3 regions of the Azospirillum palustre genome follow, and region 2 is predicted to be linked to each of the others. Evidence: riboswitches for the same ligand, from Rfam matches in the RefSeq annotation. Region 2 holds a riboswitch; each other region holds the start of a gene.
What was found. Region 2 has a riboswitch for thiamine pyrophosphate ahead of thiC (phosphomethylpyrimidine synthase ThiC). Riboswitches for the same ligand answer to the same signal wherever they lie in the genome.
Positions count from the first base shown of each region.

Region 1: linked by a shared signal. The riboswitch ahead of CRT60_RS28655 (ABC transporter ATP-binding protein) and the one ahead of thiC (phosphomethylpyrimidine synthase ThiC) in region 2 are both predicted to bind thiamine pyrophosphate.
Region 3: linked by a shared signal. The riboswitch ahead of CRT60_RS16230 (ABC transporter substrate-binding protein) and the one ahead of thiC (phosphomethylpyrimidine synthase ThiC) in region 2 are both predicted to bind thiamine pyrophosphate.

Region 1 is NZ_PDKW01000043.1:1,345,558-1,347,752, reverse strand. Features, by position in the region: gene CRT60_RS28660 (ABC transporter permease) at 1-510, opposite strand, end outside; gene CRT60_RS28655 (ABC transporter ATP-binding protein) at 507-1,238, opposite strand; TPP riboswitch at 1,286-1,392, opposite strand; gene CRT60_RS28650 (acetoin utilization protein AcuC) at 1,513-2,195, shown strand, end outside.
Region 2 is NZ_PDKW01000043.1:2,190,114-2,192,308, forward strand. Features, by position in the region: gene thiC (phosphomethylpyrimidine synthase ThiC) at 1-1,088, opposite strand, end outside; TPP riboswitch at 1,221-1,355, opposite strand; gene CRT60_RS32635 (magnesium transporter CorA family protein) at 1,433-2,195, opposite strand, start outside.
Region 3 is NZ_PDKW01000041.1:557,978-560,172, reverse strand. Features, by position in the region: gene CRT60_RS16230 (ABC transporter substrate-binding protein) at 1-1,055, opposite strand, end outside; TPP riboswitch at 1,138-1,252, opposite strand; gene CRT60_RS16225 (DMT family transporter) at 1,286-2,195, opposite strand, start outside.

The sequences.
Region 1 (2,195 bases), 840 kb from region 2:
GGGCAGGGCGGCCGGCAGGCGGATGCTCCACAGGATCGCGGCGGGTGAGGCGCCCATGGTGCGGGCAAGGTCGAGCCAGCCGGGATCGGTGCGCCGCAGCCCGTCGAACAGCGCGGTCGTCACCGGGAAATAGATGACCAGCACCGCCATGGCGATCTTGGACGCCATGCCATAGCCGAGCCACAACACCAGCAGCGGCGCCAGCGCGAAGACCGGGATGGCCTGGCTGACCAGAAGCAGCGGCATCAGCCAGCGCCGCGCCGTGCGGAACCGCGCGAGCAGCAAAGCGCTGACGCCGCCCAGCGCCACGCCGGCCACCAGTCCGATCAGAATCTCAGCCAGCGTGGTCAGGCCATGGCTCAACAAGAGAGGGGCCTGCCGCTGCATGGCGTCCGCCACCGCCAGCGGACCGGGCAAAAGGTAGCGCGGCAGACCGGTGGTCCAGACCAGTGCCTGCCAGCCGGCGACCAGCACCAGCAGGGTGATCGCGCCGCGCAGCAGCGCCTTCATTCCGCCAGCCTCCGCAACAGTTCGGCCTGATGCGCCAGCAGTTCCGGATCGTCGACCCGGCGCGGCACCGGGCCGGAGGGCTCCAGCGCCGGCCCCATAATGGCCGGCCGGCCGGTCATCACATGCAGGCGGTCGCCGATGCGCAGCGCCTCCAGCGGGTCATGGGTGACCATCAGGACGGTGCGGCCGGCCAGCGTCTCCGCCGCCGTTTCCTGCAAGCGCAGCCGGGTGATGGCGTCGAGCGCCGAGAAGGGCTCGTCCATCAAGACTAGCGGCTTGTCCTCCATCAGGGTACGGGCCAGCGCCACGCGCTGCTTCTGCCCGCCGGACAGGGCGGCGGGACGGTCGCGCTCGCGCCCGGCCAAGCCGACACGGTCCAGCAGCGCACGGGCCTGCTCCACCCGCGCCGGATCGGGACGGCGGTGGCGCAGCCGGTCGCCGAGCAGCACATTGTCGAGAACGGTCAGCCAGGGCAGCAGCAGGTCCTGCTGCGCCATGTAGGCGATCCGGCCGGCCAGCGGCTGCCGGTCGCCGGTGACCACCTCGGTCGGCGGCTCCGGCTCGGCCAGACCGGCGAGGATACGCAGGAGCGTGGTCTTGCCGACGCCGCTCGGCCCCAGCAGGCAGGTGGTCCGCCCGGCCGGCAGCTCCAGAGTCAGGTCGGAGAACAGCAGCGTGCCGCCATAGGTCAGCCGTGCGCGGGAGATGGTCACCGAAAGCGGCGTCATCGCAGGCACGCGGGCATGCATCGTGGACTGGCGGAGATGGAGAGGGTGCGATCCCGCATCACTGATCCCTACGCCGGCATGAACCGGATCAGGTTCCAGGGGTCGTCCCGCAACAGGACCTCTCAGCCGCCCATCGGCTCCCCCCAGTGAAGGCGGCGACTATAGGCGCGGACGATCCGTGACCGCAAGCATTGCCGGATGCAGGTTCCGGCATGCGGAAGCGGGCGGCTTGACCGCACCGCCGCGGCGCCTAGTTTCTGACGGGCATCGAGGAGTGCCCGTCCTGACCACACCATTCCGCACACCGCTGTTCATCGGCGGGGAAATCTACCGCGGCTCCACCTATGGGCCGAAGCATCCGCTGGCGATTCCGCGCGTGTCGACCGCCATCGACCTCAGCCGTGCCATGGGCTGGCTGCCGGACAAGGTCTATCTCGACACCCATGTGGCGAGCGAACGCGAGCTGGCGCGCTTCCACACGTCCGATTACATCGCCGCGCTGAAGCGGGCGGAGGCCGAGCAGCGCGTCGACGAGGCGACCGCAACCCGCCACAATCTGGGAAAGCTGGAAAATCCCGTCTTCGCCGAGATGTACCGGCGGCCGGCCCACAGCAGCGGATCGGCGTTGCAGGCTGCCCGGATTCTCGGCGACCGGCCGGCCGGTCTTGTCTATGCGCCGGCCGCCGGGACGCATCATGCGCGGCGCGACCGGGCCAGCGGCTTCTGCTATTTCAACGCGCCGGTTCTCGGCATCCTGGAATTGCTGGACCATGGGCTGGAGCGGGTCCTCTATGTCGATCTCGACGCCCATCATGGCGACGGGGTGGAGGAGGCCTTTGCCGACGACGACCGGGTGCTGACCGTGTCGATCCACGAGGATGGGCGCTGGCCCTACACCGGCAAGGCGGAGGAGCGCGCCGGCGGCATGGCCCGCAACCTGCCGGTCCCGCCGGGCTT
Region 2 (2,195 bases):
TGCGCGGCGTCGTTGGCGTCGGCCTGGCTGCCCGGCCGCAAGCCGTCGCCCATCGACAGCGCCACGTCATAGGACCGGCAGATCTCGACGATGTCGGCGAAATGGTCGTAGAGGAAATTCTCGCGGTGATGCGCCAGGCACCATTTGGCGATGATCGAGCCGCCGCGCGAGACGATGCCGGTCACCCGCTTGGCCGTCAGCGGGATGTGGGCCAGCCGCAGGCCGGCATGGATGGTGAAGTAATCGACGCCCTGCTCCGCCTGCTCGATCAGCGTGTCGCGGAACAGCTCCCAGGTCAGATCCTCGGCCTTGCCATTCACCTTCTCCAAAGCCTGATAGATCGGCACGGTGCCGATCGGAACCGGAGAGTTGCGCAGGATCCATTCGCGGGTCTGGTGGATGTCGGCGCCGGTGGACAGGTCCATCACGGTGTCGGCGCCCCAGCGGATCGACCAGACCATCTTCTCCACCTCCTCCTCGATGGAGGATGTCACGGCGGAGTTGCCGATGTTGGCGTTGATCTTGGTCAGGAAGTTGCGGCCGATGATCATCGGCTCCGACTCGGGGTGGTTGACGTTGGACGGGATGATCGCCCGCCCGCGCGCCACCTCGTCACGGACGAATTCCGGGGTGATGAAGTCGGGGATCTCGGCGCCGAAATCCTCGCCGTCGCGCCCCGATCCACTGGCAGCCTCAAGCGCCGCCGCACGGCCGAGATTCTCGCGGACGGCGATGTAGTCCATCTCCGCGGTGACGATGCCGGCGCGGGCGTAGGCCATCTGGGTCACCGCGCCGCCGCCCTTGGCGCGCAGCACGCCGCTGTCGGTGGTCTCGACATCGCCGCGTGCCAGGATCCAGTCGCGGCGGTGCTTGGACAGGCCGGCCCGCACATCGATGGTGACCTCTCCGTCGGTGTAGGGACCGGAGGCGTCATAGACGGTCAGCGGCGGCTCGCCGCCCGACAGCGCGATCTCGCGCAGGGCGACGCGCAGGTCGGGAAAGCGCGTGCCGGGCACATGGATTTTCCGCGACGACGGCAGCGGGCCGGTCGAAATGCGGATGGCGTTCTCGTTGAAGTCCTTAGGCATTGGGTTTCTCCGTCGGAGTTGGGCGGACAAACCCGGGACTGCGGACGGAGGTGCGGTATCTTCGTGCGGGCCGTTTTCGGAATGGCTTCCCCGGCATGGCGGGGCCGATACGGCCGGACGGGGCGAGATACGGCCCGTCACGAGGTCCCTCCCTTCGCCGGTATGACCCGGATCAGGTTCGAAGGGTCACCACGCTGCCGGCATGCGCAGTGCGCCGTCCGGCCGTTGGTATCTCAGCCCCCTGTCGGGACCCCCCTGGAATGCGGCCCATCCTGCCGCCGACGGACGGTCGTGTCAAAAGGAAAGCGCTGCGGACGATCCGCCTGCCATATTGTGGAATTGCGCTACATCCAGCGCTTCGACCGCACGTAGACCATCGGCAGCAAGGCCGACAGCAGCATCAGCCCCAAGGCGCTGGCATAACCGAAGGGCGACTGGCTGCCGGGCATGTCGGTGAAGTTCATGCCGCCGATGCTGGCGACCAGGGTCGGCGGATAGAGCAGGACGGTCAGCACCGACACGATCTTGACGATCTCGTTCTGCTCGACATTGATCTGGCCCAGCGCGGTGTCGAGCGCCAGGGCGACCTTGCCGGACAGGAAGCGGGCATACTGGTCCAGCCCGCGCAGATCCTGCAGCGTGGTCTTGGCCCAGCGCCGCGTCGCCTTGCCGGCGTTCCACCCGTCGCCGCGCGCCAGGAAGTCGGTCATCCGGGTGAGGCTGGCCAGACTGATCCGCGCCTTGCCGATCAGGTGGCCGGCATGGCCGATGCGCTTCAGCGTCTGCGCGTCGTCCAGCGTCTCGCCGCGGGAGCGCAGCTTGCGCCCACGGAAATAGCGGCGGTTCAGCGCATCCATCTCCACCCCGGTCCGCCGCAGCACGACGGAGGTGCGGTCGATCATCCCATCCACCAGCGCGGCCAGCACCAGTTCGCCGCGCGATGCGGACACCTGCCCATGGGTGGCGCGGCGGCGGAAGGCCAGCAGCGCCTGCGGATCGATGTCATGGATGGTCACCAGCCGCCGGCCGGCCAGCACGAAGCTGACAGTGGCGATGCGCGGCTCGTCGGTGTCGGCCCAGACCAGGGCGGTGACGGTCATGGTCAAG
Region 3 (2,195 bases), on a different contig from region 2:
TTGCCCTTGCCGTCGGACTTGTAAGTCATGGCGAGGCCCCGGAACGTCTCGGCGGACAGCGCCTTGCGGATGGCGTCCGGCGACCGGGCGCCGGCCTTCACCGCCTCCAGCACCATGGTCATGCCGTCATACTGGCCGAGCGCGAAGGCGTCCGGCTCCTTGCCGAAGGCGGCGCGGTAGGCGTCGGTGAAGGCCTTGACCTCCGGCGTGCCGCCCGAGATCGGCGAGGCCGCGGTCTCGGCACAGACGCCCTTCAGCTCCGCCGGTTCCAGCAGGGCGGCGGTGCTCGGCTGATGCATGGCGGAGCCGGCGACGATGGGCAGGGTCACGCCGCTGGACGCCGCCTGCCGCAGCAGCAGCGCGGTCGGGCCGGAATGCAGGTGCAGGACCAGCACGTCCGGCTTGGTGGCGAGCGCCTTGGTCAGCACCGGCAGCAGATCCTTGGCCGCCGGGTCCACCCCCTCCTCGAAGACGGGCGTGACGCCCAGCGCCTTGAAGGCGGCGTCCAGATGCGCCTTGCCGCTCTGGCCGTAGGCGGTGGTCTGGTAGATGACGGCCGGCTGCCGCTTGCCCAGCTCTTCCACCACATAGCGGGCATGGGCGGCCTTGGTCACGGCGTCGCCGGGGAAGAAGCGGAAGACCCAGGGATTGCCCTGCTCGGTGATCGAGGCGGTGCCCGACACGGTGACCAGCGGCAGCTTCAGCTCGCCCGCCAGCGGCAGCATCGCCAGCATCTGGGTGCCGAGCATGCTGGCGGCGACCGCGCCCACCGTGCCGCGGCCGGCCGCGCGCTCCAGCGCCGTCACCGCCGCCTCGGGCGAGGTGCCGGTGTCGACGACCTCCGAGGCGATGGCGACGCCGGCCGGCGTCTGCTTCAGCGCCAGGACGGCGCCGTTGCGCTGGCTGGTGCCTTCCAGCGACAGGAAGCCGGTCAGCGGCACCAGAACCGGGAAGGACAGCGTGTCGTCGGCACGGGCGGCGGACGACAGACAGACGGACGACAGGCAGGAGGATGCGGCCAGCAGGCCGATCAGAAGGGAAAGCGTGCGCCGCATGACCGAAAACTCCTCGACACGCGCCGGCGGTTGGGGCGACGCGGAGGGGACGGGGCGCTTTGCAGCAGCTTTCAGCGGGTCCGTCGGGTTCCGGTCGGCTCCCTTCGCCGGCATGACCCGGATCAGGTTCGATGGGTGTTGTCTCAGCCCATGCGGTTGCCGAACCGGCATCCGCACGGGCACCCCAGCCGTGAACAGGCGGCGAGAGTGTCGCCGCCGGCCCCGTCCTGTCAAGAACCCAACCGGCGGCGCGCCACCATGGTTTCACGATGCAGGATGTAGAGCCCGCTGCCGATGATCACCATCGCGCCGGCCAGGACCGGCACCGTCGGCAGGTCGCCGAACACCAGCCAGCCGAACAGGCTGGCCCAGACCATGCCGGTATATTCGAAGGGCGCCACCACCGCCGGCGGCGCGCGGCGGAAGGCTTGGGTCAGCAGCACCTGCGCCCCGGCGCCGATGGCCCCGACCAGCGCCATCAACCCCAGCGCGACGGCGGTCGGCGCCGTCCAGACCGGCAGCGCCAGCGCCCCGCTGACCAATGTCGTCGTCAGCAGCAGGTAGAGCACGATGGAGGCACTGGTTTCCGTCCGCGACAGGCCGCGCACTGCCAGTGCGGCCAGCGCATAGAACAGGGCGGCGCACAGCCCGACCAGCACCGGCACCAGCGGCGCCCCGGCCGACGGCTGCGCCATCACCACCACGCCGCCGAACCCGACCACCACGGCGGCCCAGCGGCGCCAACCGACCGGCTCGCCCAGCAGCGGCGCCGACAGCGCGGTGATGAACAGCGGACCGGCGAAGCTCAGCACATAGACGTCGGCCAGCGGCAGCTCGCGGAACGCATAGAAGAAGCATCCCATGGAGATCAGCCCGGCGAAGGCGCGCCAGACATGCCCCAAGGGCCGCCGCGTCCGCATCGCCGCAATCCCGCCGCCGCAGGCCAGGGTGTAGCCGCCCACCAGCAGGAAGGCGACCAGCGAGCGCACGAACATCAGCTGCGGCACCGGGTAATCGGCGGTCAGGAACTTGATGAGCGTGTCCATCGCCGCGAACAGCAGGATCGCGCCCAGGAAGCAGCCGACGGCATAGGGAACCGAATCGGCCTCGGCGGGCAACAGGTCGGCGGTTTCGGCGTCG